One region of the Agrobacterium sp. GW821-FHT14E08 genome, then DNA from elsewhere that is predicted to be linked to it. Evidence: predicted binding sites of a transcription regulator. Region 1 holds the regulator's gene; each other region holds the start of a gene.
The links. Region 1 encodes PhoB, which activates phosphate uptake and scavenging genes when phosphate is short. Its sites were predicted from a motif close to TGTCATNNANCTGTCAT; they were not measured.

Region 1 (10,874 bases):
GACGCTTGCCAGACTTTGATCCAGTCAGGCGGCAAGCATCTCCGGGTGGTTCAGCCGTCTCGTTTTGATGACTTTTTGATTTGCCCGATATCGCACCGTGCTCTTGAGGCACGCCGAGGGAACTCTAATGAACACATCGATCCTTTTGTTGATACTGGCGCTGATCGGCATCGGCAGCTATCTGCTCGGCAGCCGCCGTGCCGTTGCCCTGTCTGGCGGGCGTCCCGCCAACATGCATTCCCGTGCCGGTTATCACGGTTCCTACGCGGTCGTCTGGGCGGTCTTGCCCGCGGCGTTCATTCTTGCTGTCTGGCTCATTGTCAGCCCGCTCGTCGTCACCTCGGCGGTACGCGGAAATTTCCCTGAGGATGTGCGGGCGCAATCCGAGGCGCAGCAGAGCTTGACCTATGGCATGGTGACCTCCATCGCCCGTGGCCTTCAGCGGCTGACGGCGGAGGAAACCGCGCAGGTCGATGCCGATACGGCGGCGGTAAGGCCGCTTCTGGCCTCGAAGGGTGTGGCGATCGCCGGTGATCCCGAGCGGTTCATGGTCGATGCCGCCCATACGCTCAACGACATGACCTCCACCAGCCGTTTCGCGATGGTCGCCATCGTGCTGTTGGCCGCACTCGGCGGTGCCGCTTATGCGCTGCGTTCGATTGCACCGCGCTTCCGGGCACGCAACAAGGTCGAGAGGGTCATTCTCGCGGCCCTGCTCGTCGCTTCTTCCATCGCCATCCTCACGACCATCGGCATCGTTATGTCGATGCTGACGGAAGCGATCCAGTTCTTCACCATGGTTCCGGCCCACCAGTTCTTCTTCGGTACGGTGTGGGATCCACGTTTCGCGGCGGCTGGCGCAACCGACTCCTCCGGTCAGTTCGGCCTGATCCCGCTGCTCGCCGGCACACTCTATATCGGTCTCGTCGCCATGCTGGTGGCTGTCCCGGTCGGCCTGTTTTCGGCAATCTATATGTCGGAATATGCGTCGCCGCGCTTTCGCTCCGTGGCAAAGCCGCTGCTTGAGGTGCTCGCCGGTATTCCGACCATTGTCTACGGCTTCTTCGCGCTGACGACGGTTGGTCCTTTCCTCAGAGACATTTCCACGCAGATCAACGGTCTGGCGACGGGTAACTACGCCAATTTCATCCAGGCGCAGAGCGTCATCACCGCCGGCTTCGTCATGGGTATCATGTTGATCCCCTATGTCTCGTCGCTGTCGGACGATATCATCACCGCGGTGCCGCGTTCCCTGCGTGACGGTTCGCTCGGCCTTGGCGCGACGCGGTCCGAAACCATCAAGAAGGTCATCGTTCCCGCCGCTCTTCCCGGCATCGTCGGCGCCGTGCTGATGACGGCATCGCGTGCGATCGGCGAAACCATGATCGTGGTTCTTGCGGCTGGTGTTGCCGCGCGCCTGCAGCTCAACCCCTTCGAACCCATGACCACGGTGACGGTCAAGATCGTCAGCCAGCTGACCGGCGACCTTGAATTCACCTCGCCGCAAACGCTGGTTGCCTTCGCACTGGGCATCACGCTTTTCGCCATCACGCTTTGCCTGAATATCTACGCGCTTTACATCGTGCGCAAATACCGGGAGCAATATGAATGACCGACATCGTTTCTCCCGCGGCCGGTGCCGCCGTGAACAAGGCCACGCGCCGTGATATCGGCATCAAGCGCCGCTATGCCGCCGAACGCCGCTTCCGTGCTTATGGAATGGCAGCGATTTCCTTCGGCCTCATCTTTCTCTTCCTGCTGCTCTGGTCGGTCGTATCCAAGGGTTACACCGCGTTCCAGCAGACGATGATCACCGTTCCGGTCGAGTTCTCCGAACTGATCATCGACCCGAAGAATGAGCGTGCCGCCAATCCCGCAAAGCTGATGACGGCCAATTATCCCGTCCTCGCCCGCGATGCGGTTGCCAAGGTTCTCGGCGTCGCGCCAACGGACCGCGCCGGTCTGCGCGCCGTTAACGTCATGATCTCCGACAGCGTCCGCACCCAGTTGCGCGACATCGTCGTCGCTGATCCTGCCGTTATCGGCACCATACGCACCGTCACGCTTCTGGCATCGGGCGATGTGGATAGCGCCTTCAAGGGCCAGGTCGATCTGACGGTGGATGAGGCCAACCGCCGCATCTCGAACCAGCAGCTCGGCTGGATGAACCAGCTCGCCGAAGGTGGCCAGCTTGGCAAACATTTCAATACCGGCATCTTCGTTAACGGCAATTCGAGCCGTCCGGAAGCGGCGGGTGTCGGTGTGGCGCTGATCGGTTCCTTCTATATGATGATGATCGTGCTGGTTCTGTCGCTGCCGATCGGTGTCGCCGCCTCGATCTATCTCGAGGAATTCGCGCCGAAGAACCGCCTGACGGACCTTATCGAGGTGAACATCAACAATCTCGCGGCCGTTCCCTCCATTGTTTATGGTCTGCTCGGTCTTTCCGTCTTCATCAACTTCATGGGCTTTCCGCGCTCGGCCTCTCTGGTCGGCGGCCTGGTCCTGACGCTGATGACGCTGCCGACGATCATCATCGCCACGCGCGCCGCATTGAAGGCCGTACCGCCGTCGATCCGCGCCGCAGCACTCGGCCTCGGCGCCTCCAAGATGCAGACGATCTTCCATCACGTCCTGCCGCTTGCCATGCCCGGCATTCTGACCGGCACGATCATCGGCCTTGCTCACGCGCTGGGCGAAACGGCGCCGCTGCTCTTGATCGGCATGGTGGCATTCGTTGCGAATTATCCGACAACGCCGATGGATCCGTCCACGGCTCTGCCGGTGCAGATTTACATGTGGGCGAACGAAGCCGAACGCGCCTTTGTCGAAAGGACATCCGGCGCTATCATCATCCTGCTTTTGTTCCTCATCGTCATGAATGTTGGCGCAATCCTGTTGCGTCGCCGCTTCGAACGGCGCTGGTAGAGGGAGATTGAGCAATGAACATGTTGTCGGAAGCAGCAGTTGAAAAGGCGCTGGACAAGAAAATGAATGAAGTTTCATACAAGATGATCGGCAAGGACGTTTCGGTTTATTACGGCGAGAAGCGTGCGCTTTACGACGTGAACCTCAATGTCCGGGAAAACACGGTGACCGCCCTTATCGGCCCGTCCGGTTGCGGCAAATCCACTTTCCTGCGCACCTTGAACCGCATGAACGATACGATCGACGGTTGCCGGGTCACCGGTAAGATCACGCTCGATACCGACGATATCTACGATCAGGCGATCGACGTCGTGGAACTGCGCGCCCGCGTGGGCATGGTGTTCCAGAAGCCGAACCCGTTTCCGAAGTCGATTTACGAGAACATCTCCTACGGTCCGCGCATCCATGGTCTTGCTCGTAACAAGGCAGATATGGACCAGATCGTCGAACACAGCCTGCAGAAGGCCGGCCTGTGGAATGAGGTGAAGGATCGTCTTCACGAATCCGGCACGGGTCTTTCCGGCGGTCAGCAGCAGCGTCTGTGCATTGCCCGCGCGGTTGCCGTCAGCCCGGAAGTCATCCTGATGGATGAACCTTGCTCGGCGCTCGATCCGATCGCGACAGCGAAGGTTGAGGAGCTGATCCACGAGTTGCGCACCAATTACACGATCGTCATCGTCACCCACTCCATGCAGCAGGCGGCGCGTGTTTCCCAGCGCACGGCCATGTTCCATCTTGGTCATCTTGTTGAGGAAAACGAAACGGACAAGATGTTCACCAATCCGGATGACCAGCGCACGCAGGATTACATCATGGGCCGTTTCGGCTGATCCCGGCCGGCGCTTTATCGAAACCGAACAAGACTGGTGCCTCTGCCGTGCCCGCTTCCGGGTCCGCGCATGCAGGCCAAGCCGGAGGACTAGACCGTGACACAGACAACGACCCATTCGCATATCCTGTCGGCCTATGACGACGAATTGAAGTTTCTGACGCGCCGTATCGCCGAAATGGGCGGTCTTGCCGAGCAGATGTGCGGCGATGCCGTGCGCGCGCTTGTCAATTCCGATGCCGCACTCGCGCAGAAGGTCATTTCCGACGATACAATTCTCGACCACGCCGAACGCGAAATCGGCGACAAAGCCATCGTCACCATCGCCAGGCGTCAGCCGATGGCGGCAGACCTTCGCGAGATCATCGGCACCCTGCGTATCGCCGCAGATCTCGAACGCGTCGGCGATCTCGGCAAGAACACGGCCAAGCGCGTCATCGCGGTTGCCGGAACCGGCGTGCCGCGCAAGCTCGCGCGCGGTATCGAGCATCTATCGGAACTGGCGCTGGTGCAGCTCAAGGAAGTCCTCGACGTCTATTCCACGCGTTCCGCCGAGAAGGCCAATGCCATTCGCGAGCGCGATGAGGAAATCGACGCCATGTACACGTCGCTCTTCCGTGAGCTTCTGACCTACATGATGGAAGATCCGCGCAACATCACCACCTGCACGCATCTCCTGTTCTGCGCCAAGAACATCGAGCGTATCGGCGACCATGCCACGAATATCGCTGAAACGATCTACTACATGACCACCGGCAGCCAGCCGGAGGGCGAACGTCCGAAGGACGACAGTTCCAACACTCTCGGTTCGGTGACCGAGTAACAGACAGGCAGAAGCTTGCGGAGTTCAGTATATGGTGCCCAAGATTGCAGTTGTGGAAGACGAGGAAGCGCTGAGCGTCCTGCTTCGTTACAATCTCGAGGCTGAGGGATACGACGTCGACACGATACCCCGTGGCGATGAGGCGGAAATCAGGCTGCAGGAGCGTATTCCGGATCTTCTCATCCTGGACTGGATGCTGCCCGGCGTATCCGGTATCGAACTCTGCCGTCGTTTGAGAATGCGGCCGGAAACCGAGCGCCTGCCCATCATCATGCTGACGGCGCGCGGTGAGGAAAGCGAGCGGGTTCGTGGTCTTGCCACCGGCGCCGATGACTATGTCGTCAAGCCGTTCTCGACCCCGGAACTCATGGCCCGCGTCAAGGCCATGCTGCGCCGGGCCCGTCCCGAGGTTCTCTCGTCGGTGCTGAAATGTGGTGATATCGAACTGGATCGCGAGACTCATCGCGTTCACCGCAAAAGCCGCGAAGTGCGCCTCGGCCCGACGGAATTCCGCCTGCTTGAGTTTTTGATGACATCGCCGGGCAGGGTCTTCTCCCGTTCACAATTGCTGGATGGCGTCTGGGGTCACGATATCTATGTCGATGAGCGCACCGTCGACGTGCATGTCGGACGCCTGCGCAAGGCCCTGAATTTCTCCCATATGCAGGATGTCATCCGCACCGTGCGTGGTGCCGGATATTCGATGGAAGCCTGAGCGGAACTGAAACCTGTAGTTTCATTCGGATTACGCAGAAATCAGAAGGCCCGAAACCGGAATGGTGTCGGGCCTTTCGATTTTGAACTTTCCGCAAACAGGGCGCCCTCGTCCTTTTTAGAAGGGCGGCAGATGGTCCGTTGAAGTCCGGATTAAGTGGTGAAACCTGACATGCATGAAAAAGGACGCGGCATGCCGCGGACGAATTCAGAGCATTTGCAGCAAGGGCGCGTTGCAGCTGTAAGTTCGCAGAGCGCGCAAGAGCAAGGATTGGCAACGCTTCTTGAACAAAACGTGCTCCAAGTCGGAACCACCTTGGGTTTTGCCATAAAAAAACGGGCCCGAAGGCCCGTAGTTTTTGAGTGCTGATAACGTGCCGCAACACTCAAGCCTTGCGGCGCTCGCTTACCGGCTGATAGGCGAGCTTCGCATGGAACTTGCAATAGGGCGAGGATTCCAGCGCTTCACAACCGCAGAAATGGAAGTCGTCCTTCAGCGGATCGCCAACCGGCCACTTGCAGGTGCGCTCGGTCAGTTCCGTCAGCGTCAGGCGACGGGAAATCGGCGTGACAACGTTTTTGGAAGGAACGTAATCGAGAACCTGTGCGGTCTCGATGTCAATCTCCTCATGCAGCGCCGTTGCCGCGTTCGAACGGGTGAGAACCCGCGCCGGGGCTGCGTTGACGCGGCCTGCGAAAGTCGTCGTGCGCGGGGCAGGTGCAGCGGTGCGCTTGGGCGCGGAACGCGCCGAAGTGACCGGACCGCCAGCCTTGACGCGTCCCGGCAGGTTGAGACGATGGACCTTGCCGATTACGGCATTGCGGCTGACACCGCCCAGCTGCGCTGCAATCTGGCTGGCGCTAAGCCCCTCGGACCACAATTTCTTGAGTTTTTCGACTCGCTCGTCTGTCCAGTTCATGCCGCTTCTCCGCTTGTCGCGTGTATTTTCGGCAGAATCCTTCTCCGTCTCGCGGGCGTGCCGCAAGCGTGGTTTCCGCCGGATTTTTGGTGACTAGTTCCGCCGCAATGCAGTCTAGTAATTAGCGATTAACCTAGTGCCACGCAGACTCCGTGGCAAGAGTCGGGGGAATCATCTGGAATCGATTTTCCGGTTTTCCCCAACTTGCTGGCGAGTTGAGTCTGAAAGGCAACACCTTGGGGCTCGCCGGCCGCCACCTACTAGGGCTTGAGAAGCCCGGGAAACGCGGACTTTTGTTGACATCGGCAAACGAAGTGACAATAGTGCCCCTGCCGCCGCGAGGCGGCATTTTTGATTTTCAGGCGAGGGATAACCCTTGAAGCCTATTGACAACCGTTGACAGCGCATCTGCGCAAGGAGTGATACAGCCATGGCCGAAGCCGCCGCGCCATTGTTTGATACGTTTTCCAGAGCCCCCCTGCGCTTTGAGCGCGGTGAGGGCGTCTGGCTGTTCACGGAAAGCGGCGAACGATATCTCGATTTTGCGGCCGGTGTCGCCGTCAACTCGCTGGGCCATGCCCATCCGCACCTTGTGGATGCGATCAAGACGCAGGCCGAGAAGGTCTGGCACGTCTCGAACCTCTATGAAGTGCCGGGACAGGAAAAACTCGCCAGGCGCCTGACGGAAGCGACTTTCGCAGACAAGGTGTTCTTCACCAATTCCGGCGCGGAAGCACTGGAATGTGCAATCAAGACCGCGCGCCGTTATCACTATTCGAAGGGGCATCCGGAAAAGTTCCGTATCGTGACCTTCGAAGGCGCGTTCCATGGCCGCACGCTTGCGACGATCGCCGCCGGCGGCCAGCAGAAATATCTCGAAGGTTTCGGTCCCAAGGTCGAAGGTTTCGATCAGGTGCCGTTCGGCGATGTCGATGCCCTGAAGGCAGCCATCACGGCCGAGACGGCCGCACTTCTGATCGAGCCCATCCAGGGCGAGGGCGGTATCCGCGCGCCCAGCAAGGAATTCCTGCAACTCCTGCGTAGCCTGTGCGACGAGCACGGCCTGCTCCTGATTTTCGATGAGGTCCAGACGGGCGTCGGCCGCACGGGCAAGCTCTTTGCCTATGAGCAGACCGGTGTTGCGCCCGATATCATGGCAGTCGCCAAGGGTATTGGCGGCGGTTTCCCGCTTGGCGCATGCCTTGCAACGGCGGATGCCGCTTCCGGCATGACGGCGGGCGTACACGGCACCACCTATGGCGGCAATCCGCTGGCCATGGCGGTCGGCAATGCCGTGCTGGATGTCGTTCTAGCCGACGGTTTTCTCGAAAAGGTCCGTGATGTCGCGTTGGTTTTCCGCCAGGGCCTCGCTTCGCTCAAGGATCGTTATCCTGACGTGATCGAGGAAATTCGTGGCGAAGGCCTGCTTCTGGGCATCAAGGCGAAGGTTCCTTCGGGCGATCTGCTGCAGGCCATGCGCGCCGAACATCTGCTTGGCGTGCCTGCGGGCGACAATGTCATCCGCCTTCTGCCGCCGCTCGTCACCACGGCGGAAGAGGCCCGCGAGGGTCTTGCGCGTGTCGATGCGGCCGCCGCCTCCCTGACAGCGAAACAGGCGAAAATCGCCTGAGTAAATCAAGGGCGGGCCTCTGTTCAGGGGCTCGCAAGCATGGGACAGATCAGCATGGTTTCACCAAAACATTTTCTGGACCTCTCGGCCGTCGGGTCGGAGGACTTGCGGACAATTCTTGATGATGCGCGCACGCGCAAGATTGCCACCAAAACCGGCACGGCGGCAAAGCCGCTCGCCGGCAAGATGCTGGCGATGATCTTCGAAAAGCCGTCCACCCGCACCCGCGTCTCCTTCGATGTCGGCATGCGCCAGCTCGGCGGCGAGACCCTTTTCCTGTCGGGCACGGAAATGCAGCTCGGCCGCGCCGAAACAATTGGCGATACGGCCAAGGTTTTGTCGCGTTATGTCGACGCCATCATGATCCGCACGACAGATCATTCGCGCCTGCTCGAGCTTGCCGAACACGCCACCGTGCCGGTCATCAACGGTCTGACGGACGACACCCATCCCTGCCAGATCATGGCGGATATATTGACGTTCGAGGAACATCGCGGCCCGGTCAAGGGCAAGACCATAGCCTGGACGGGCGACGGCAACAATGTGCTGCATTCCTTCGTGGAAGGCTCCGCCCGTTTTGGCTATCGCATGGCGATGGCGGTGCCGATGGGGTCCGAACCGCATGACAAGTTCCTGAACTGGGCGCGCAACAATGGCGGCGAGATCGCGCTGTACCACGATGCCGACAAGGCAGTGGCGGGAGCGGATTGCGTCGTTACCGATACCTGGGTGTCGATGAACCAGGAGCACAAGGCGCGCGGCCACAATATTTTCCAGCCCTATCAGGTCAATGAAGCCCTGATGGCGAAAGCCGATAAAGATGCGGTGTTCATGCATTGCCTGCCGGCACATCGCGGTGAGGAAGTGACGGATGGCGTGATCGATGGCCCGCAATCGGTGGTCTTCGATGAGGCGGAAAACCGGTTGCACGCGCAGAAGTCCATCATCGCGTGGTGCATGGGCGTCATCTGACGGCTTTTACCCTTCCAGCCCGGCGGGTCAGGAAGGGTTCTTGAACTTGGCCGCGCACGTTACCATCTGTGGGACTTCGAACAGGCTCGTCGGTTTTTCGCTGGCGGGCCACAATCACGATTTGCACGATTTTCCCCGGAGGCGGTTTCGCTTCCCGGATCTCTGTGCGACAAGCGGAAAAAGCACATTTAAAAAGCCGGACTTTTGGACGGTAGCGGCGCAACGGCTGCGCCAGGGAGTTATGATATGGCAGATGTAACGGTTGAACTGGACGATCTCGATTTTGCTGGCGACGACAAGGTCGTACCCTTTCAGGTCGAAGGTCTGGATGTGCGCGGCCGCGCCGTGCAGGTCGGCCCGCTGTTGAATGCCATTCTCGAAAGGCATGATTATCCTGCCGTGGTCGCCCGCCTTCTCGCGGAAGCGACGGTGCTGACGGCGCTGATCGGCACCTCCCTGAAATTCTCCGGCAAGCTGACCGTTCAGACCAAGGGCGATGGCCCGGTCGATCTTCTCGTGGCGGATTTCACCGCGCCAGAAAGCATGCGCGCCTATGCCCGCTTCGATGAGGAGCGGCTGGCAGAGGCGATTGCGGCGGGAGCGACATCTCCCGAACAATTGCTCGGCACCGGTATTCTGGCCTTCACCATCGATCAGGGCGCGGGAATGCAGCCCTATCAGGGTATCGTGCCACTGGACGGCTCGTCGCTGGAGGAAATTGCCGGGGTTTATTTCCGTCAGTCCGAACAGCTTCCAACCCGCGTGCGCCTCGGTGTCGCCGAGTTCTTCGACCGTGACGGCGAAGGCAAGCCGCGCCACGGCTGGCGTGCAGGCGGCGTGATTGCCCAATTCCTGCCCCAGGCGCCCGAGCGCCTCCGTCTGCGCGATCTCCATGGAGGTGACGGTGACGAGGGTGGTTCCGAAGTGGCGGAAGACGATGCCTGGACCGAGGCGGTAACGCTGCTGAACACGGTGGATACCGATGAGCTGACCGACCCGCAGGTGCCGGTGGAGCGCCTGCTTTACAGGCTTTTCCATGAGAATGGCGTGCGCATCTATGATCCGCAGGTCATTTTCGACCGCTGCAGCTGCTCGCGGGAAAAGATCAAGGGCGTTCTCTCCGGCTTCACAGCCGAGGAGATCGAGGCGAGTGAGGAAGACGGCGCGATTGCCGTGACCTGCGAGTTCTGCTCCACGACCTATCGCTACGATGTCAGCGAGTTTGAAAACGCCTGAAGCGGTTTGACTGGCGAGGCTGCGCTTTTGAATGCGCAGCTTCGCGCGGATGCGCCTGCTTCAGTTCAGAACCCGCAACAGGCCAGGTGAATCAAGCGAAAACGCGGGTATGGTGACATTGAACACCTCGCCCTTGTCCGTTTCCATTTCATAATGGCCGAACATCAGGCCGGACGGCGTATCCAGCGGGCAGCCGGATGAGTATTCGTAGCTGTCGCCGGGGTTCAGCTGTGGCTGCTCGCCGACGACGCCGGGGCCGTAAACCTCGTCCACCTGTCCATTCTGGTCGGTGATGTGCCAGTAGCGGTTGACGAGCGTTACCGGAATATCAGAATTGTTCGAGATCACGACTTTATAGCCCCAGACGTAACGGTCGTCATCCGGGTCGGATTGTTCCTCGAGATAATACGGATCAACCGTAACCTCGATATCCCTTGTCAGAGCACGATACATACGCGCCACACCTCGATCTTATGCCTGCTGCCAATATCCTACACTATAGGCTCTGGCTATCGTCAAGAAAATGAATGACTTGACGGGCAGGGGGCATCTCCTGTTGCGCTGTTTTCCACCGTTAGGGATAACGATAAAGGTAAATATTGGTTGCGTCCCACCGGCTTTTGCCAGGATGGCGGAACCGGTTACGCACCATGGCCCGACGGTGAAGGCGGGCCATGGCGATGGTGTGGGTTTGATTTTCAGGCGGAAACAGCCGCCAGTCCCTTTGCCAGATCTTCCAGCAGATCGTCCGTATCCTCGATGCCGCAGGAAAGCCGCAGGGTGCCGCCGGAAATGCCGAGTTCCGCACGTGCCTCATCGGTC
Region 2 (10,874 bases), on a different contig from region 1:
TGGGACATTCAGCGTGAAGGGCCGCATAGACCGGGTTCGGATCGCTGTAGAAAGCCGGGTCGCGGGCATCAAGGGAAACGCGGCGGGTGGCGGGATCGATTTTGAGAAAGGGAAATGTCGTTGTCATACCCATGATCTATTCCGCGCGCGGCGCTTTGGGAAGGGAGGGAAATCCCTTCCGGATACCCCTATGCATGTCACTGGATGGTTACATCATCATCGGCTGGCGATGGCGGCTATCCGGTTCAGGGCCGCGACCTGACGGTCGGCATTGTTGTCCATCGGATTTTCCTCGCGGTCCGAGGCGGGCACGACGACATTGGCCGAATTGACGTGGATGACGGTCCGATTGCGCCCGGCCTTCTTGGCGGCATAGAGCGCGCGGTCGGCTTCCGTCATCATCACGCTCAGGTCCGCATCCTTGATCATCGCTTCGGATATGCCGACGCTTGTGGTTACCTCTATGCCTTCACCGCGCGAACTGATCTTTGAAAGGCGCAGATTGCTGCGGATGGCTTCCGCAAGCGTCGCTGTGCTGGAAGGACTTTCGACTTCGGCAACCAGAGCGAATTCCTCGCCTCCCATTCTGACGAAAAGGCCGCGATCGCCGATCGCGCGCTGCGCGATATTACAGAAATGCACGAGCACCGCATCGCCGGACTGGTGGCCATATCTGTCATTGATCTTCTTGAAATGATCGATATCGAACAGCACCAGAGCCACATAGCGGCTGGATCCCGGTGACCGCTTTTTGATGCGCTCGAACTCTTCCAGGAGACCGCGACGGTTGAGAACGCCGGTCAGATGATCGGTCATGGCGAGCCGGTGGAGACGAATCTCCGTATCCTCCATGATGATCTTGGCGCTGATCATGATGATGGCCGTGAAGCCGAGCATGCCGGAAATGGAGAGCGCCGACGTCATGGGAATGGCGTTGGGAACCGCGGCATTGGCGGGGATGACGATGGATGCGACGAGCGCCCCGGCAAAAGCCTGCAGGATCAGGATCGTGGCCAGTACCTTTCGGCTGCGTGTTGTGCGCGCCCTGCTGGCCAGAAGGACACCGGCGAGCATGAAATAGCCCGTGGCAGCACTGGCATGATAAAGCAGGATGCGGGCGACCATGTCTTCGCGCACGGATGGCACGAACATTCCGGCGATCCACAGCAGGGCGGGAATTGCAATCCAGCCGCCGAGTTTGCGCTGCTCCAGGCCTAACAGGCCCGCGAGCCAGAAACCGAAGGCGGAAAGCGCAAGCGTATTGCCGACCTGAATGGACAGAAAACTGGAAATATCCCCGCGAAAGGCCACCATGACAGTGCCGAAGCCCGTGGCGAGGAAGCCGGCGGCGAAATAGAGATTATGCCGGCGGGAAGGGCGGTGCAGCCACAGCGTTCCCAAAAGCACGGCAAGGGTGAACGTTTCCGCCGCCCATAGTAGCGTGCTCGTCTTTGCATCCAGCATTGCAAAATCCTATCTGCGCCATAATGCCGTAAAAGCGGGCCCTTGCGCACGAGGTGCGTTATGCCCGCTTGAATTGTTGAGCTGCCATTTCGCCCGGATGGGCGCATTCCCCCGACGGGAACCGAAAATTCGCTGGTCAGTATCTGTAGCAAATACTAACGAGTTCTTGCCGGTGAGAAGTTATATCTGTGCATGGCGGCCGATTTTTGCCGTCGTCGCCTGCCATAGTAAAAAAATGGTGGCGGCGAAGGAAAGAGGCCCGACCGGCACCAGGCGGTTCGAAAGCCCCGTCAACCTCGGCCCGAAAGGCCCGCAAACGCTGTTGAGCCGTTAAGGATATGCGGCTTCGTGTCTTGAAGTACGGGGCAGGGACACTCTATGTAGGAAGAATGAAGGTTAGAAGTGATTCCGGAGCGGTTTTTCGCGAAGGGCAGAGTTTGACAAAGGACGGACATGAAAAATCCAGTTGATACCGCCATGGCTCTGGTGCCGATGGTCGTAGAGCAGACCAATCGCGGCGAACGCTCCTACGACATATTTTCCCGTCTTCTCAAGGAACGCATCATTTTCCTCACCGGCCCGGTGGAAGACCAGATGGCTTCGCTCGTTTGCGCGCAGCTGCTTTTCCTCGAGGCGGAAAACCCGAAGAAGGAAATCGCGCTCTACATCAATTCGCCGGGTGGCGTCGTGACCGCCGGCATGGCGATCTACGATACGATGCAGTTCATCCGTCCTGCGGTCTCCACGCTCTGCGTCGGTCAGGCTGCATCCATGGGTTCGCTGCTTCTGGCCGCCGGTGAAAAGGGAATGCGTTTCGCAACCCCGAACGCCCGCATCATGGTGCACCAGCCCTCCGGCGGTTTCCAGGGGCAGGCTTCGGACATCGAACGTCACGCCCGCGACATCATCAAGATGAAGCGCCGTCTCAATGAAGTCTACGTGAAGCATACGGGCCGCACGCTCGAAGAGGTTGAAAAAACCCTTGATCGCGACCATTTCATGGATGCAGACGAGGCGAAGGACTGGGGCGTGATCGACAAGATCCTGACCTCGCGCCAGGAAATCGAGGGCGCCGCCGCGAATTGAGGCGCGACGCTTTTTTGACGTTTGTTTAACCCCGCAAAGTAATTTCGGGGCTTTCAACCGGAACAGAAAGCGATATTAGTATATATAAAGGCTGTGTTGAATTTTTATGACGTGGCCTTTGGTTTGATGGGGAATTCGTTGCAGCCGGTTGTCAGCTCCTGTATCTGATACGGCTAGTACCCCGGGAAACGAGGCGGATACGGCAATGCACCCAAGGGCTGGCCGTATCGGCGGGCGGTAAGTTGACCGCGATCCGTTTGGCGGACCTGCGGCGTGCTGGAAGGAAAGAGATATGAGCAAAGTCAGCGGCAGCAACGGCGGCGACTCTAAAAATACACTCTATTGTTCATTCTGCGGCAAGAGCCAGCACGAAGTCCGGAAACTCATTGCCGGACCGACGGTTTTCATCTGTGATGAATGCGTCGAATTGTGCATGGACATCATCCGCGAGGAGAACAAGACGTCGATGGTGAAGTCGCGCGAGGGTGTTCCCACCCCGCAGGACATCATCAAGATCCTCGACGAATATGTCATCGGCCAGAAGCAGGCGAAGAAGATCCTGTCTGTTGCCGTTCACAACCATTACAAGCGCCTCGCGCACGCCTCCAAGAATGGCGATGTCGAGCTGGCGAAGTCGAACATCATGCTCGTCGGTCCGACGGGTTGCGGCAAGACCTATCTTGCCCAGACGCTCGCCCGCATCATCGACGTTCCCTTCACCATGGCGGATGCAACGACGCTGACCGAAGCCGGTTATGTCGGCGAGGACGTGGAAAACATCATCCTGAAGCTGTTGCAGGCTGCGGATTACAATGTCGAGCGCGCCCAGCGCGGCATCGTCTATATCGACGAAGTCGACAAGATTTCCCGCAAGTCGGACAACCCGTCCATTACGCGCGACGTGTCGGGCGAGGGCGTTCAGCAGGCGCTTCTGAAGATCATGGAAGGCACGGTCGCTTCCGTTCCGCCGCAGGGCGGCCGCAAGCATCCGCAGCAGGAATTCCTGCAGGTGGATACGACCAACATCCTGTTCATCTGCGGCGGCGCCTTTGCCGGCCTCGACAAGATCATCTCGGCCCGTGGTGAAAAGACCTCGATCGGCTTCGGTGCGACCGTCAAGGCGGAAGACGATCGTCGCGTTGGCGAGGTGTTGCGCGAGCTGGAGCCGGAAGATCTGGTGAAGTTCGGTCTTATCCCGGAATTCATCGGTCGTCTGCCCGTTCTGGCAACGCTGGAAGACCTTGATGAAGATGCGCTGATCCAGATCCTGTCCGAGCCGAAGAACGCTCTGGTCAAGCAGTACCAGCGCCTGTTCGAGATGGAAGATGTGGAACTGACCTTCCACGAGGACGCCCTTCGCGAGATCGCCCGCAAGGCGATCACCCGCAAGACCGGCGCCCGCGGCCTGCGCTCGATCATGGAAAAGATCCTTCTGGACACCATGTTCGAACTGCCGACGCTGGAAGGCGTGCGCGAAGTGGTGATCTCCAACGATGTGGTCAGCGGCATCGCCCGTCCGCTCTACATCTATGCGGATCGTCAGGAAGAAAAGACCAACGTTTCAGCCTGATTGGTTGATCCGGTCTGTGGTGAATTTGAAAGGCCCGCACCCGTGCGGGCCTTTTCCGTTGGGCCAGGGCGCGAAACTTGCGCCTAACTTGGCTGAGCCCGATTTTGCGTTTGGAGCGGATTGCGCTTTGCTGATAAAGTCTTACAACTGATTTGCAGCGCGATATGACGGAAATGTGAATTACCGTCGGCGACCCGGTTCCTGATCCTTTGGGATAACCGGAAATGTCGGGAGTAATAGCCGGCGCTGGGTTTTGTGGAATTTTACGGTCTTGCCGCTGCGGGTGGACCGTCTCTTCCGGTGACTTGAAATCGGTGTTTCGAAACTCCACTTTCAGTCTCGAGAAATGAATATGTCGGGCGCCCCAAGACGTCCGGCAAAGTGTCCCGAAAGGGACCATGGAAAGGAAATGATATGACGAACATCACGTCTGCGGCATCTGGCGGTACCTATCCGGTACTTCCCCTGCGCGACATTGTCGTTTTCCCGCATATGATCGTTCCCCTGTTCGTCGGGCGGGAAAAATCCATTCGTGCGCTCGAGGAAGTCATGGGTTCGGACAAGCAGATCATGCTTGTCACCCAGATCAACGCCAGCGATGACGATCCAACCCCGGACGCCATCCACAAGGTCGGCACGGTCGCCAACGTTCTCCAGCTCCTGAAGCTGCCCGATGGCACCGTCAAGGTTCTGGTGGAAGGCAAGGGCCGCGCCCAGATCGATGAATATACCGGCCGTGAAGACTTCTACGAAGCCTCCGCGACGCCGCTCCAGGAGCCTGCCGAAGATCCGGTCGAGATCGAGGCGCTGTCGCGTTCGGTCGTTTCGGAATTCGAGAGCTATGTAAAGCTCAACAAGAAGATTTCGCCGGAAGTTGTCGGCGCTGCCGGTCAGATCGACGATTATTCGAAGCTGGCCGATACGGTCGCTTCGCACCTGTCGATCAAGATCACCGAAAAGCAGGAAATGCTGGAAACCGTCAGCGTGAAGCAGCGGCTTGAAAAGGCGCTCGGCTTCATGGAAGGCGAGATTTCCGTGCTTCAGGTCGAAAAGCGCATCCGCTCGCGCGTCAAGCGCCAGATGGAGAAGACCCAGCGCGAATATTACCTGAACGAGCAGATGAAGGCGATCCAGAAGGAACTCGGCGACGGCGAGGACGGCCGTGACGAGATGGCCGAACTGGAAGAACGCATCGCCAAGACCAAGCTTTCCAAGGAGGCCAAGGAAAAAGCCGAGGCGGAAATGAAGAAGCTTCGCCAGATGAGCCCGATGTCCGCGGAAGCGACCGTCGTGCGCAACTATCTGGACTGGCTGCTGGGTCTGCCCTGGGGCAAGAAGTCGAAGATCAAGACCGACCTCAACGCTGCCGAAAAGATCCTCGATCAGGATCATTTCGGTCTGGACAAGGTCAAGGAACGCATCGTCGAGTATCTCGCCGTCCAGGCGCGCGCCTCGAAGATCCGTGGCCCCATCCTGTGCCTCGTCGGCCCTCCCGGCGTCGGCAAGACCTCGCTCGCCAAGTCGATCGCCAAGGCGACCGGCCGCGAATATGTGCGCATGGCGCTGGGCGGCGTGCGTGACGAGGCGGAAATCCGCGGTCACCGCCGTACCTATATCGGCTCCATGCCGGGTAAGATCGTCCAGTCGATGAAGAAGGCCAAGAAGGCGAACCCGCTCTTCCTGCTCGACGAAATCGACAAGATGGGCATGGATTTCCGTGGTGACCCGTCGTCTGCTCTGCTCGAGGTGCTCGATCCGGAACAGAACTCCACCTTCATGGACCACTACCTTGAAGTGGAATACGACCTGTCCGACGTGATGTTCGTGACCACGGCCAACACGCTGAACATTCCGGGTCCCCTGATGGACCGTATGGAAGTGATCCGCATCGCCGGCTACACCGAAGACGAAAAGCGCGAAATCGCCAAGCGTCACCTGTTGCCGAAGGCGATCAAGGAACACGCCCTGCGTCCGGAAGAGTTCTCGGTCAGCGATGACGCCCTGATGATCGTCATCCAGCAGTACACCCGTGAGGCGGGCGTGCGCAGCTTCGAGCGCGAGCTGATGAAGCTTGCACGAAAGGCCGTGACCGAGATCATCAAGGGCAAGGTCAAGTCCGTGGAAGTCACCGCAGCCAACGTTCCGGATTATCTGGGCGTTCCACGGTTCCGCCATGGCGAGGCCGAGCGCGAGGATCAGGTCGGTGTCGTCACCGGTCTTGCCTGGACGGAAGTTGGCGGTGAGCTGCTCACCATCGAAGGCGTGATGATGCCGGGCAAGGGCCGCATGACGGTGACCGGCAACCTCAAGGAAGTGATGAAGGAATCCATTTCGGCGGCGGCATCCTATGTCCGCTCGCGCGCCGTGGACTTCGGCATCGAGCCGCCGCGCTTCGACAAGAGCGACATCCACGTTCACGTTCCGGAAGGCGCGACCCCGAAGGACGGGCCCTCCGCAGGTGTTGCCATGGCCACCGCCATCGTCTCCATCATGACAGGCATTCCGGTCTCGAAGGATGTGGCGATGACGGGCGAGATCACGCTTCGTGGTCGCGTGCTGCCCATCGGCGGCCTGAAGGAAAAGCTGCTTGCGGCGCTTCGTGGCGGCATCAAGAAGGTGCTGATCCCGGAAGAAAACGCCAAGGATCTGGCGGAGATTCCGGACAATGTGAAGAACGAGATGGAAATCATCCCGGTTTCGCGCATGGGCGAGGTGATCGAACACGCGCTGCTTCGCAAGCCGGAGCCCATCGAGTGGGACGGCAGCATCGAGACGCCCGTGATCGCCACCGTCGAAGGTGTCGATGACGGCAGCCAGACGATCGCGCATTGATCAAGGCATCGGCGCGGAGGCCGGAATCGGTTTTCGCAAAAGGTGATGCATAGAATCAATGCGTTAGGTGCCGGAAGGCACAGGCGGTGCTTCGGCCCGCACAAGTGATGCCAATTTGGCACGAATATGTGGAAGGCCGGCAGAAATGTCGGCCTTTTTTGTGAAAAAAACCGCAGACCCCTTGTTTTTCAGGCGATTCCAGCGCTTTTGAGTTGCTGCGCGCGGATGCGAACGTATTCTGCGCCGGCTTAATTTGAGTCGTTTCAAACCATTGAAAGGGGTGGAAACATGAACAAGAACGAGCTCGTGTCTGCTGTTGCCGAAAAGGCTGGTCTCACGAAGGCAGATGCTGCTTCCGCTGTTGATGCGGTATTCGAAACCGTACAGAACGAACTGAAGAGCGGTGGCGACATCCGCCTCGCTGGCTTCGGCAGCTTCTCCGTTAGCCGCCGTGAAGCCTCCAAGGGCCGTAACCCTTCCACGGGTGCTGAAGTCGATATCCCGGCTCGCAACGTGCCGAAGTTTTCCGCAGGCAAGGGCCTGAAGGATGCTGTTAACTCATAAGGTTTCCGGAAAGCCGCAACGCCCGGCGGCGGGCGGGCGGCTTTTCAGGTTCACGAGGAAACATGTTTTGACGCCTTGACGCCATCATGCCGGCCCGAAAACCGGGCGGCTTTTCGAAAAGCTTTTTTCGGATAGCCCAGTTTTTCAACCCGCATGATGTTGATTGAAAGTAGGGGAGCGTGCCTGTGTAGCCCCCATCCGGTCACACGGTGTTCCGATACGCGGAATGTGCGCATAAACAGGAAAGCCCGGTCTTTATGGCCGGGCTTTTTGATTCACCCGACAGGAAATGTCATGCCACTGTCATGTCTTTGACGCAGAAGCCATGGGGTATTTCTGGACCCAAGGGGGATTATGATGGCGTTCCGATTTTCTCATATGGCTTTGACTGCTGCGCTGCTCACATCCGCAGCCTTTCCGGCTGCGGCCGAGCCGGTTTTTAACCGCATTGCATCCTTTCCGGTGGCGAAGAACCTTCCCGCGGACAAGGACGCCAAGTCCGTCACCTCAGCTGAAATCGTCACCGCCAGCGAAGACGGCAAGACGCTGATCTATTCAGACAGCCCGCTTGGCGGCATCGGCTTCATTGACATCACCGATGCGAAGGCCCCCAAGGCTGGCGGCGCCCTGCTGCTCGAAGGCGAGCCGACCTCTGTCGCCGTTGCAGGTATCAAGGTTCTGGCCGGCGTCAATACGTCGGAAAACCGCGCCAAGCCGTCCGGCAAGCTGGTAACGGTCGACATCGCCACCAAGAAGATCGAGGCAAGCTGTGATCTCGGTGGCCAGCCTGATTCCGTCGCCGTTTCCCCGGACAAGACTTTTGCCGCCATCGCGATCGAAAACGAACGCGACGAAGAGGTAAACGAAGGCGCCCTGCCGCAGATGCCCGCCGGTTATCTGGTCACGGTCGGCCTGAAGAACGGCGTCGCTGACTGTGGAACGCTGAAGAAGATCGAACTGACTGGCCTTGCCAAAATCGCTCCGGAAGATCCGGAACCGGAATTCGTCTCGATCAATGCCAATGGCGAGATCGCGCTCACGCTCCAGGAAAACAACCACATCGTCATCCTCGACGGCAAGACCGGCACGGTGAAGACGCATTTCTCCGCCGGTAAGGTCGATCTCGAAGGCGTCGACACGAAAAGCGATGGCCAGCTGAAGTTCACCGACAAGCAGGAAGGCCGCAAGCGCGAGCCGGATGCCGTGAAGTGGCTGGACAATGACCGCATCGTCATCGCCAATGAAGGCGATTGGCAGGGCGGTTCGCGCGGCTTCACCATCTTCGACAAGACCGGCAAGCTCGTCTACGAATCGGGTTCGTCGCTCGAACATGCGGTTGCGGCCATCGGCCACTACCCGGAGAAGCGCTCCAAGGCCAAGGGCATCGAGCCGGAAGGTCTGGAAGCGGCAACATTCGGTGACCAGAAATATTTCTTCGTGCTTGCCGAGCGCGCCTCTGTTGTCGCGGTCTACAAGGACACTGGCAAGGAGCCGGAACTGACGCAGCTTCTGCCGTCCGGCGTTTCGCCGGAGGGAGCCGTCGCCATTCCCTCGCGCAACCTTCTGGTTACGGCTAACGAGGTCGATCTGGTCGAGGATGGCGGCGTTCGCTCGCATGTCATGCTTTACGAGCGTGCCGAAGGCGAGGCGGCCTATCCGCAGCTCGTCTCCGCCACCGTCGACGGCGCGCCGATCGGCTGGGGTGCTCTTTCGGGTCTGGTCGGCGATGCCGAGAAGCCCGGCATTCTCTACGCCGTGTCCGACTCGGTCTATGGCAACCAGCCGTCGATCTTCACCATCGACGCAACGAAGAAACCCGCCACCATCACCAGCGTGCTGCGCGTCAAGCGTGACGGCATCGCTGCCCAGAAGCTCGACATCGAAGGCATCACGCTCGACGGTAAGGGCGGCTTCTGGCTGGCATCGGAAGGTGACAGCGCCAAGCTTGTTCCGCATGCGCTCTACAACGTCAACGCCAAGGGTGAAATCAAGGCTGAAATCGCGCTGCCGAAGGAACTTCTTGCCGGTGAGACCCGCTTCGGTTTCGAAGGCGTGACCATGATCGGCAAGGGCGACGACGCGACGCTGTGGATGGCCGTTCAGCGCGAATGGGGAACGGACGAGAAGGGCATCGTCAAGCTCGTCTCCTATAACCCGAAGTCCAAGGAATGGGGCGCCGTGCGTTACCCGCTCGACAAGACCGAAGCAGGCTGGGTCGGCCTTTCCGAAATCACCGCCCAGGGCGACTATGTCTATATCGTCGAGCGCGATAACCAGATCGGCGACAAGGCGAAGATCAAGAAGCTCTACCGCGTTGCAATCGCGGACCTGAAGCCGGGCAAGATCGGCGGCGAACTGCCGCTGGTGGCCAAGCAGGAAGCGCATGATTTCCTGCCTGACCTCAAGGCCCAGACCAATGGTTATGTCGTCGACAAGCTGGAAGGCTTCACCTTCGACAAGGCGGGAACGGCCTATGCCGTCACCGACAATGACGGCGTCGACGATTCGTCCGGTGAAACGCTGTTCTTCACTGTCGATCTGAAGGCGATCAACTGATCGCCCCCGATAGTGCCGCAAATGAGAAAAGCCGGGCATAGCCCGGCTTTTTTATGTGGCATAAGCAAGCCGGTCAGGGCCCGTTTGGTGCGATGTTAATGCAGGCTGCTAAGCCGGCATTGCTGCTTCGTTGTCGGTCATCGGGGATTTGTCGGGGGACAGGGTGCAAAAGCCGAGGACCGATCGCAAAGGATCACCGCCCCATGGAATTCTTGCTTTTGGGAGTATTGTCTTTTTCCGAGTCCTGCTGGACCCAGCGAAAAAAAATATAAACAGGCAGCGCTATGAGCGCGAGTGTTACAAACGCGTCGACCATGGTTTCATCCATTATTTCTACCGCTCATCATGAAACGGCTCGAAAATAATGCCCGAAATCTCTTTAAAAAGTCTGAATCTGCTTATTTTTCGGTATGTTGCGGGGTGGCACACAGACCTAAAAAAGCTGTCGGAATGTGGAACAGAAGTGCCGATTTGGCATAGACGGGAACCGTAAAATGCGATTCCTCATCTCCAGAACGAGGATCCGGCTTCGATAATCCGCATGCCAGCGGGTAAGGGAATGATTCTTAAGCTGGAAATTCACATCAAAGAACGCGTGTCACGACAAACGTCGGGCTCAACTACGCAACGATCTGGATGATTTGGAAAATGGTGGGCGATGAGAGACTCGAACTCCCGACATCCTCGGTGTAAACGAGGCGCTCTACCAACTGAGCTAATCGCCCTTCGCGTCCTGCGGATCATGTCCGCCGCGTCGGTGGCCGTGATGTATTCGGATCGGAAAAAAACCGCAAGGGCTTTT
Region 3 (10,874 bases), on a different contig from region 1:
GAGGTCGGGCCGTCGCAGGACTTGCCCATCCGCATGTCCGATGGAACGAGGGGCAATCCGAATCGTTAGAGTCGCATATGGCGTCTCCCGCCAGATCGAGGCGGGGACTACCTGTCCTATCTTTTGAGGCGCCTCGGGGATTTGACATGAAACGGCAGGCAGAACGTTCAGACAGAAATGTTAAGCCCCTCGATATTCGCGATCGGCTGATACTGGCGCTTTATGCGCAGCTGAAGGCCGAACGGCAAACCCGCGAGGCAATGGAGTGGGTGATCCGCAATGGCGGCCTTTCGCCCGAGGTGCTGGAGGCGATGGCATCCGACCCCGTGCCGGTGCTGGAGGAGGTGGACGTGCCCGCCATCGAACGTATTCTTGCCGCGGACCGGGGTAGAGAGCGATCCTCCCACGATGATCATGGGCGGCGATCATGAACCGGAGAGCGAGCTGGAAGGGTCATTTGAAATTTGCCGATTTCAGCTGTGAAATCGGCCTTTATGCCGCGCTCACCGCATCGGAGAAAATTTCCTTCAACATCGTCAACCGTAAGACCGGCCATCGCGTCGAACGGCAATATGTCGACAGCGATACCGGCGATGCTGTCGAGCGTGAGGATCAGGTCAAGGGATATGAACTCGACAATGGCGATCACATCGTCATCGAGGGAGACGAGATTGCGAAGTTGATGCCGGAAAACGACAAGGTCATCCGCATCCGGCATTTCCTTGGGCGCAGCGAGATCGACAAGCTCTATTTCGACAAGTCCTATTATCTTGCACCCACGCAGGAGGACGGGGAGGAGGCCCTGACGCTGCTGGCGAAGGCCATGGACGACGAGAATGTCGTGGCACTCGGCGAGGCGGTGCTCTTCCGCCGCAACCGCATTGTGCTGATCCGGCCGAGCGGCAAGGCGCTCGTCGCGACGACGCTGAATTTCAGCTACGAGGTGCGCTCGCAAACCACCGTCTTCAAGTCCATCCCGGATATAGAGTTCGATGACGAGATGCTGGAGCTTGCGGGCCATATCATCAAGACGCGCGCAGGCACCTTCAATCCGGCTGATTATAGCGACCGCTACAATGACGCCTTGGCGGAACTGGTGAAAGCCAAGATCGAGGGCCGGGAAATCGCCAAACAGGCGCCGCGCGGGCAAGACAACATCATCGATCTCAAGGAAGCCCTGCGCCGCAGCGCCGGGGCAGCCGGCGACAAGAAGGCTGCGGGCGCGGCACGCAAATCCCCCCGGAAAGCGAGCTGATCCATGGGGTTGCAGACCTACAATGCCAAACGCAGTTTCGACAAGACACCGGAGCCGAAAGGCGCGAAGGCCGAGGCTCAAGGATCGAGTTTCGTCATACAGAAGCATGATGCCCGCCGCCTGCATTACGATTTCCGGCTGGAGATGGACGGCGTCCTTAAAAGCTGGGCGGTAACGCGGGGGCCGAGCCTCGACCCGGAAGACAAGCGCCTTGCCGTGCATGTCGAGGACCATCCCTTAAGTTATGGCGATTTCGAGGGTGTCATCCCGAAAGGACAATATGGCGGCGGCACCGTCATTGTCTGGGATCGTGGGATATGGCACCCGATCGGCGACGCGAAGAAGGGCTACCGCAAAGGCCATCTCGAATTCGAGCTGGAAGGCGAAAAGCTTAAAGGCCGCTGGCATCTGGTGCGCATGCATGGAAAGCCCGGCGAAAGCCGCGAGAACTGGCTGCTGATCAAGGGCGACGACGAGGAGGCGAGGCATGATGCCGGTGTGGATATGCTGGAGGAGCGGCCGGAATCGGTAAAGACCGGGCGCAGCGTCGAGGAAGTCGCTGCCAGACCGAAGGACACCTGGAATTCCAAACCCGTATCGAAAAAAGCCGTAAGCTCTTCCTCGGGGCAAAAGCAGGCTCACGCCCTGCCCAAAGGTGCGCGCAAACAGGCGTTGCCATCCTTCGTGCCGCCGGCGCTGGCGACGCTGAAACCCCGGCCACCCGAAGGTTCGCGCTGGCTGCATGAAATCAAGTTCGACGGCTATCGCCTGCAGGCCCGTATCGACCATGGCAAACTGCAGCTTTTGACCCGCACCGGATTGGACTGGACCGAGAAGTTCGGCGACACCGTGGCAGCCGCGCTCAAGGCGCTGCCGGCGGAAACGCTGCTGATCGACGGCGAAATCGTGGTTGAGCGGGAGAGCGGCGCTTCGGATTTTTCCGCTTTGCAGCAGGATTTGAGCGAAGGGCGCAGCGACCGCTTCGTTTTTTATGCCTTCGACCTGATCTATCTGGATGGCACGGATCTGCGTGGCGCGGCGCTGATGGATCGCAAGGCGCTGCTCGAAAAGCTGCTGCCCGCCGGCAACCGTCATCTTCGCTACAGCGAACATTTCGAGGAAAACGGTGGGCTTGTGCTCGACCATGCCTGCCGCCTCAGCCTTGAGGGTGTCATCTCCAAGGTCAGGGACAGCAAATATGTCTCGGGCCGCAAGGGCAGCTGGGTGAAATCCAAATGCGCGATGCGCCAGGAATTCGTGATTGGCGGCTATACCCTATCTTCCAGTTCGGACCATGCCATCGGCTCTCTGGCGCTCGGGGTCTATGAGGACGGCAAGCTGCGGCATGTCGGGCGCGTCGGCACCGGCTACACCGCTGAAGTCGCCGAAATGCTGCTTGGCCGCCTGACGCCGTTGGAGAGTAAGGAAAGCCCTTTTTCCGAAAAGCTGACGGCACTTGCCCGCCGCGACCTCCATTTCGTCCGGCCGGAACTGGTGGCCGAAGTGGAGTTTCGGGCATGGTCCGCGGATGGCAATCTGCGCCACGCATCTTTCCGGGGCCTGCGGGAGGATAAACCGGCGGGGGAAATAGAACGGGAGGAAAAAGCAGTGTCGGAACAAGGGACGCCGCAGTCAAAGATCAAGTTCACCCATCCGGACCGGCTTTATTGGCCGGATGACGGCGTGACCAAGGAGGGGCTTGCCGATTATTATACGCAGGTCTGGCGCTATATGGCTCCCTTCGTCGTCAACCGCCCTCTGGCATTGCTGCGTTGTCCCGAAGGGATCGACGGGCAGCGTTTCTTCCAGAAACATGCCTGGCGCGGTGTCAACAAGGCGATCGAACAGATCAGGGATCCGAAGGACAAGGCTGGTGAACCACTGATCCGGATTACCGATTTCGACGGCATGATGGCGCTGGTGCAATCCGCCGCGCTTGAAATTCACCCATGGGGCGCGACAACCGCGAACTGGGAAAAGCCCGACATGATCACCATGGATATCGACCCCGGCGAGGATGTGTCGTGGCAGGAGGTGATCGATTCCGCACTGGAACTGAAGCGGCGTTTCGAGGAGGCCGGCCTTGCCGCCTTCGTGAAAACCTCCGGCGGCAAGGGATTGCATGTCGTCGCGCCCTTGAAAACGGAAGCGGGATGGCCAGCCCTGAAGGCCTTTGCGAAGGCCATGGCGGATGACATGGCCATGGCAGAGCCCGAAAAATACCTCTCGGTGGCAACCAAGGCGAAACGCCAGGGCCGCATCTTCCTCGATTATCTGCGCAATGGCAGGGGCAATACGGCTGTCGCGCCCTATTCGACGCGTGCCCGGCCGGGGGCCGCCATTTCAGCGCCAATCGAATGGGCGGAACTCTCCGGCGAGATCGGTCCGGCTTACTTCACCGTCAAAAATATCGCGGCGAGACTCGCCGCGTTGAAGAAGGACCCATGGGACGGCTTTTTCGCCGCCGCCCGGCCGCTGCCGAAAAAGGCGCGGTGAAGGCTAGTTTCTTTTGTCTGCGGCGAGGCTTTTCTTCAACGCATCCATGATGTTGATGACATTGCCGCCTGCGCGCGCTTTCGCGCCGGTCTTCTTTTCCGGGGAGGGGGCAGCCTTGCTCTTGGTTTTCAGCAGGGCGCTGATCTTTTTCTGGATCGGATCCTGCACCAGTGTCGGCTTCCACCCGGTCATCTGCTTGTCGATGCGTTTTTCCATCGCGTCCAGCAGCGGCTTTTCGATCTTCATCTTCGGGTCCAGCGCGTCGATGCTTTCGCGCACTTCCTCGCCATAATGCAGCGTCCAGAGGATGATGCCCTTGCCCGAGGGCTCCAGCAGCACCGCCCTTTCATGGCGATAGAGAACGAGCCGGGCGACGCCGACAACACCATTCGCCGACATGGCTTCCCGGATCACGCTGAAGGCTTCCGCGCCGATCTTGTCCTCCGGGCGCAGGAAGTGGGGACGGTCGTACCAGATCCAGTCGATGGAACCCGTGGGAACGAAGGTCTTGATGTCGATGGTGCGGGTGCTTTCAAGTGCAACGGAATCGATCTCGTCATCCTCCAGCAGCACATAGTCATCCTCGGCGCGGGGGAAACCCTTCACCTGGTTTTTTGCAGTCACCGGCTTGTGGGTGACGCTGTCGACATAGCGGCTTTCGACGCGATTGCCGGTCTTGCGATTGAGAATATGGAAGCGGTATTTGTTGCTGTCGGTGGTGGCGGGCGTCAGCGAAACGGAGGCCGTCACCAGCGACAGCTTCAGATAACCCTTCCAGAAAACCTGCCGTGCCATGATCCGCGATCCGCTTCGTCGCCCTTGTCTCCCGGATCAAACAGCCACAGGGTGGCTTTTGTTCCGGGAGCCTTGGCAAATCGCAAGCGGCTCAGGTGTCAGCCGAACAGCGATGTCAGCCCATAGACGGCTGCGGATATGAGGGCGGCGGCCGGCATGGTCACGACCCAGGCAATGACGATGTTGCCGGCAAGGCCCCAACGCACCGCCGAAACGCGGCGGGCGGCGCCGACGCCGATAATGGCGCCCGTGATCGTATGGGTGGTCGACACCGGAATGCCGAGCCACGTCGCGCCGAACAGCGTCAGCGCACCACCGGTTTCGGCGCAGAATCCCTGCATCGGGTTCAGGCGGGTGATTTTCGAGCCCATGGTGTGCACGATGCGCCAGCCGCCGAACAGCGTGCCGAGCGCCATGGCCGACTGGCAGGAGATGACCACCCAGAACGGCACATAGAAGCTGTCGCCCAGATGCCCCTGGCTGAACAGCAGCACGGCGATGATGCCCATGGTCTTCTGCGCATCGTTGCCGCCATGGCCGAGCGAGTAGAGCGAGGCGGAGATGAACTGCATGACGCGGAACGTGCGATCCACCGCAAAGGGCGTCTGGCGTACGAACAGCCAGGACACGGCGAGAACCAGCAAAAGGGCCAGGAAAAAGCCGATGGCGGGCGACATGAAGATCGCACCCACGGTTTTCAGCAGACCCGACCAGACGATGGAATTGAAACCGACCTTGGCAAATCCCGCACCGACGAGACCACCGATCAGCGCGTGCGACGAGCTGGAGGGGATTCCGAAAATCCAGGTGACGATGTTCCAGACGATGGCGCCGATCAGCGCCGCGAAGATGACCTGCGGCGAAACGATGCCGGGATCGATGATGCCGGTGCCGAGCGTTTCGGCCACATGCAGGCCGAAGAACAGGAAGGCGATGAAATTGAAGAAGGCCGCCCATGCCACCGCATATTGCGGGCGCAGCACGCGGGTGGAAACAATGGTGGCGATGGAATTTGCGGCGTCGTGGAGACCGTTCAGAAAATCGAAGAACAGCGCGATGGCGATGAGGCCGACAAGCAGCGGCAGTGCAAGCGCGACTTCCATCAGACGTTCTCGATAACGATGCCGCTGATCTCGTTGGCCACATCCTCGAAGCGGTCGACGACCTTTTCGAGTTCGCCGTAGATCTCGCTGCCGATCATATAGGCCATGGCATCGCCCGCCGCGCCATGGCGCCGGAAGAGGTCCTTCAGACCCTGATCGTGAAGCTCGTCGGAGCGGCCTTCGACGCGGGTAACCTCTTCGGCAATCGCCGACAGGCGCTGCGCATTGGTGCCGACCTTGTTGAGAAGCGGGATGGCTTCGGCAATGAGGTTTGCCGCACGTACGATTTCATGGCCCATCTCCCGCATCAGCGGGTCGAATTCGGTTTGCTCGAACAGGCGAATGGTCTTGACCGTCTTGTGCATCATGTCGATGGCGTCATCCATGGACTGGATCAGATCCTTGATGTCGCCACGGTCGAAAGGTGTAATGAAGCTGCGGCGCACGGCAAGCAGAACGTCGCGGGTAATGTCGTCCGCCTGGTCTTCGAGGGCGACGATGAGGTCGCAGTTTTTCTCGACGTCGACGCCGCTCAAAAGGTGGTCCAGAGCCGCCGCCGCCTTGACGACCGTTTCCGAATGTTTGCTAAACATGTCGAAGAAACGGTCCTCGCGCGGCATCAGCTTGCGGAAAATGCTCATCATGCGAATTGGCCCTCAATGGCGCTATTTATGTTGTGGGGGGTAATTGTCATAAAACTGTCATAAATGCACGCGGGGCATTGATGCAACCCGGAAAATCAGCACTATCAACGGATATGAAATCCACGAAGAAAAGCCGGAAAGCCCGCCCGGCGCGTCCCCTGACATTACTTCAGCAACTCGCTGCTGTTCCCGAAAAGCTCTTCACCGGCGCTTTCCGGCAGCAATATGCCGCCCTGTGCTTCCGTTATGGCGGCAGCGGCGAAGAGATCGAAATCCTTGTCGTCACCTCCCGCGTCACGGCGCGCTGGATCATTCCGCGCGGCTGGCCGATGAAACGCAAGAAACCGCACGAGGCGGCCGCGATCGAGGCATGGGAAGAGGCGGGCGTGCGCGGCCGGGTCAAAAAAGATGCGGTCGGCCGCTACACCTATCTCAAGATGCTCGACAATGGCGATGTCGTTCCCTGTGTCGTGGATGTCTTCCAGATCGAGGTGACCGGGGAGGAAACGAGTTTCAAGGAGCGCGGCGAACGCCTCGTGGAATGGGTTCGCCCGGACGAGGCGGCAAGACGCGTCCGGGAAATCGAGCTGAAGTCGCTTCTGGTCGATTTTCGCCCGAAGGGCAAAAAGAAGCGCCAGGCGGAGGACAGGCCCTGACCGCAAATCCCGTGGTCAAGTCTGCGACGGTGATGCCGGATGGTCTGCCAATCCGGTTTCGCCCGTCTCATCCGGCGCTTTCGGCAGCAGGCGGGCGAAACGCCGGGTGATACTGTCAATATAGGACAGGATCACCGGCACGACGATCAGGGTGAGCAGGGTGGAGCTGATGAGGCCGCCGACCACCGCATGCGCCATCGGCGCGCGTTGTGCGCCGCCACCGCCAATGGCGAGACCAAGCGGGATCATGCCGGCGATCATTGCAAGCGTCGTCATGACGATCGGACGGAAGCGGATGACGCCGGCGCTTGCGAGCGCCTCGTTCAGCGACAGTCCCCGTTTTCTTTCGCGATTGGCGAAATCGACCAGCAATATGCCGTTCTTGGTAACGAGGCCCATCAGCATGATGAAACCGATCAGCGAGAACATGTTGATCGTGCTGCCGGCCACCATCAATCCGAGGATGACGCCGATGAGCGACAGCGGTAGCGACGCCATGATGGCGAGCGGTTGCAGGAAACTGCCGAATTGCGAGGCGAGCACGATGTAGATGAAGATGACCGCCATGACGAGCGCCTTGACCATGTGGCCGACCGTTTCCTGCATGGTTTCGGCTTCGCCGCCGAAGCGGATGCGGTAACCGTCAGGCAGATCGCGGGAGGCGGTCAGGCTCTGCAACGCATTTGTCACGTCCCCGAGCGTGCGGCCGCTGACATTGGCCGAAACCAGCACTTCGCGTCGGTTCTCGATGCGGCGGATTTCGGCGGGCGCCGGCACGGTGGCGATATCGGCGACCTGATCGAGACGCACCATCTGCGGTGCGCCGTTCGATGCGATGCGGCTGGTCGCAATCATCAATTCGCCGAGTGCCGTCATATCGGAACGCCGCTCACCGGGCAGGCGCACGACGATGTCATAGCTGTTGCCGTCCGCATCCGTCCATTTCGAGACGTCCTCGCCAGCGACGAGCGGAGAGAGTGCGGCGGCCAGATCGGATCTGGAAATGCCAAGATCGCTTGCCGCATCCCGTTTGAGACGAACGGAAAGGATCGAGGTCACGTCCCTGGCGCTGGAGGTCACATCAACGAGGCCGGGGATTTTTTTCATGTCTTCCATGAGACCGGTGGCGATTTTTTCAAGGATGGCCCGGTCGTCGCCGAGGATGCTGAGCTGCACCGGACTTTCGCCGCCGCCGAGGCCGTTCTGCAGGATCGTGACTTCAATGCCCGGTATGGCCGACAGGCGGTTGCGTATCGGCTCGGCCAGCGAGACCGGGGTTCGCGTGCGCGCTGAAAGCGGCACCAGCCCGACCTGGATGGCGGCGCGATGTTTGCCGGCGGCACCGCCGGTATTGACGGTGGAGTAAAGCGTCTCCACCTCCGGGAATTCCCTGAGCGCCTTCTCGACCTGTCGCACTTTCGCAGTCGTGTAATCCAGCGAGGAGCCGACCGGTGCGGTAATGTTGATCTGGAAGCGGCCCTCATCCGTATCCGGCACAAATTCCGTGCCGACCAGCGGCACCATGAACAGGCTGCCGACAAAGATGCCAACCGTCGAAAGCAGGGTGATGAGCCGGTGGCGCAATGTCCAGCCGATCGCAAGCCGGTAGCGTTCGGCCAGCCATTCGAAGCCGCGGTCGAAACGCGCGATCAGCCGGCCGATCAGGCCGCGCCGGGCGTCGGGTTGCGAATCCGGATCGTACCAGAGGCTCGACAGCATCGGATCGAGCGTGAAGGCGACGAAAAGCGAGATCAGCACGGCAGCCGACACGGTGACGCCGAACTGGTAGAAAAACCGGCCGATAATGCCATCCATGAAGGCGACCGGCAAAAAGACCGCCACGATGGTTGCCGTTGTCGCGATCACCGCAAGCCCGATTTCATTCGTGCCGTCGAGTGCCGCGCGGATATGGGATTTCCCCATATGCAGGTGGCGGGTGATGTTTTCGCGCACGACAATGGCGTCATCCACCAGAATGCCGATGGAAAGCGTCAATGCCAGGAGGCTCAGCGTGTTGAGCGTAAAGCCGAGCAGATCGATGACCGCGAGCGTGCCGATGATCGCAATCGGCAATGTCAATCCGGTGATCACCGTGCTGCGCCAGGAATTGAGAAACAGGAAGACGATGGCGACGGCAAGGGCGGCTCCCTCGATCAGGGTCATCTGCACCTGGGTGACGGATTCCCGGATGGGAACCGAAGAGTCGGTAACGATGCGCAATTGCACATTTTTCGGGGCGAGTTCGGCATTGAGCGCTTCGAGGCGCTGCCTCACATCGGTCACGACCTGAACCGTATTGGCGTCCTGAACCTTGACGATATCGATCGCCAGTGCCGTCTGACCATTATAGAAGGCGCGGTTTTCAGGATCGGCGGCGCCTTCGGAGATCGAGGCGACATTGCGCAGGTAGATGGCCGCGCCGCCACGCCTTGCGACCACCATGTCCAGCAGCGCCTGCGGGTCTTCGATGCGGCCCCGCACCTGCACCGTGCGTTCTGAAACAGTGTCGATGACGCTTCCGGCCGGGCTGTTGCCGTTACCGGTGCGCAGCGCGCTTACCACGTCATTGATGCCCACCTTGAGCGCGCGCATGCGCGTGTCGTCGATCGTGACATCGATCTGCCGCTTGCGGGCGCCGACCAGCGTTGCCTGCCCGACCCCGGCAACGGTCGTCAGTTGCCGCAATACCTTCTGGTCGGCAAGGGTGCTGAGCGCGGGTACGTCGAGCGATGTCGAACTGATCGCCAGAGACAGGATCGGCTCGGCGGCCGGGTCGAACCGCGAGATGACCGGTTTTTTGACATCCTCGGGGAAATTCGCCTCGATGGCGGCGACCTTGTCGCGCACATCCTGCGCGGCCGCGGCACTTTTAACCTCGAGCTTGAATTTCGCGACGACGACGGAGCGTCCTTCGTAAGAGGTCGAGTTGATCTCGTCGAGGCCGCCTATGGCATTCAGCGCATCCTCGACCGGTCGCGTCACTTCCGTCTCCACCGTTTCCGGCGTGGCACCCGGATAGGCGGTGACCACCACCACGACCGGAACGTCGACATTCGGATATTGATCGAGCCCCAGCCGCTGCAGCGAAAAGGCGCCGATGACCAGAAGTGCCACCATCATCATGGTGGCGAAAACGGGATGGGCGACGGATATGCGGGTCAAGAACATCTCAGCCTGCCTTCTCGATGGTGACGGCCATATCGGGCTGCAATTCGGGAAGCGGCGCGGTCAGGATCGTTTCACCGTCGGTAAGCCCTGCGCCGATCTCGATCAGGCTGCCGCCGTTCCAGCGCGGTCCCACCGCGACCGTCTGGCGACGAAGATGGCCGTTCAGGACCTTGAGGACGTGGTAACCGGCGTCGTCCTTGCGAAGCGCGATTGCGGGAACGACGAGCGCATCGTTTTTTTCGCGCACGAGGATCGAGCCGCTTGCGAACATTCCACCCCATAATTGCCCGTTGCGATTGGCAAGCCGCAGGTAGACGGTGACGAACCGAGTACCATCCTCGGCAACCGGGCTGATGCGCTCGACGGTGCTTCTGACGCTCTGGCCGCCGAGCCCGTCAATCTCCAGTTCTGCCGTCTGGCCAAGGGCGACACGTGGAATGTCGCGTGTGGCGACGAGAACCTTCGCCTCCAGCATGCTGGTATCGACCAATGTAAGAAGTTCGCCATCGCCTGTGACGCGAGACCCCGGTTCGGCCAGCCTGCGGGTGACGGTGCCATCGAAAGGCGCGCGGATTTCGGCATTGCGCAGGGCAAGGCGGGCGATATCCACCTGCGCCGAAAGGCTCTGGACCCTTGCCGTCTTCACCACGACATCGCTTTTCGCCTTGTCGAGCTGTTCCGCCGATGCGATGTTTTTCGAAGCAAGCTGTTCGGTTCGGGTCAAAGCCTGCATCGCCAGCGTCAACTCGGCCTCGGC

Region 2: a site for PhoB is predicted at 7,807-7,823, ahead of AC1ROR_RS03435 (esterase-like activity of phytase family protein). Genes of this name have one in related genera too.
Region 3: a site for PhoB is predicted at 6,338-6,354, ahead of AC1ROR_RS17015 (DUF47 domain-containing protein). Genes of this name have one in related genera too.

Annotation. Positions count from the first base shown of each region.
Region 1 covers NZ_JBXAPJ010000002.1:464,677-475,550, reverse strand. The annotation lists gene pstC (phosphate ABC transporter permease subunit PstC) at 128-1,612, shown strand; gene pstA (phosphate ABC transporter permease PstA) at 1,609-2,928, shown strand; gene pstB (phosphate ABC transporter ATP-binding protein PstB) at 2,943-3,758, shown strand; gene phoU (phosphate signaling complex protein PhoU) at 3,855-4,580, shown strand; gene phoB (phosphate regulon transcriptional regulator PhoB) at 4,612-5,295, shown strand; gene AC1ROR_RS11000 (GcrA family cell cycle regulator) at 5,681-6,214, opposite strand; gene AC1ROR_RS10995 (aspartate aminotransferase family protein) at 6,645-7,844, shown strand; gene argF (ornithine carbamoyltransferase) at 7,899-8,816, shown strand; gene AC1ROR_RS10985 (Hsp33 family molecular chaperone) at 9,063-10,052, shown strand; gene apaG (Co2+/Mg2+ efflux facilitator ApaG/CorD) at 10,113-10,505, opposite strand; gene AC1ROR_RS10975 (O-succinylhomoserine sulfhydrylase) at 10,751-10,874, opposite strand, start outside.
Region 2 covers NZ_JBXAPJ010000001.1:693,294-704,167, forward strand. The annotation lists gene AC1ROR_RS03405 (cytochrome P450) at 1-133, opposite strand, end outside; gene AC1ROR_RS03410 (GGDEF domain-containing protein) at 217-1,464, opposite strand; gene clpP (ATP-dependent Clp endopeptidase proteolytic subunit ClpP) at 1,918-2,550, shown strand; gene clpX (ATP-dependent Clp protease ATP-binding subunit ClpX) at 2,843-4,120, shown strand; gene lon (endopeptidase La) at 4,535-6,952, shown strand; gene hupB (DNA-binding protein HupB) at 7,241-7,516, shown strand; gene AC1ROR_RS03435 (esterase-like activity of phytase family protein) at 7,874-10,072, shown strand; tRNA gene AC1ROR_RS03440 (tRNA-Val) at 10,722-10,797, opposite strand.
Region 3 covers NZ_JBXAPJ010000004.1:161,206-172,079, forward strand. The annotation lists gene AC1ROR_RS16990 (hypothetical protein) at 147-431, shown strand; gene ku (non-homologous end joining protein Ku) at 428-1,255, shown strand; gene ligD (DNA ligase D) at 1,259-3,751, shown strand; gene ku (non-homologous end joining protein Ku) at 3,755-4,546, opposite strand; gene AC1ROR_RS17010 (inorganic phosphate transporter) at 4,645-5,649, opposite strand; gene AC1ROR_RS17015 (DUF47 domain-containing protein) at 5,649-6,293, opposite strand; gene AC1ROR_RS17020 (NUDIX hydrolase) at 6,407-6,949, shown strand; gene AC1ROR_RS17025 (efflux RND transporter permease subunit) at 6,965-10,117, opposite strand; gene AC1ROR_RS17030 (efflux RND transporter periplasmic adaptor subunit) at 10,119-10,874, opposite strand, start outside.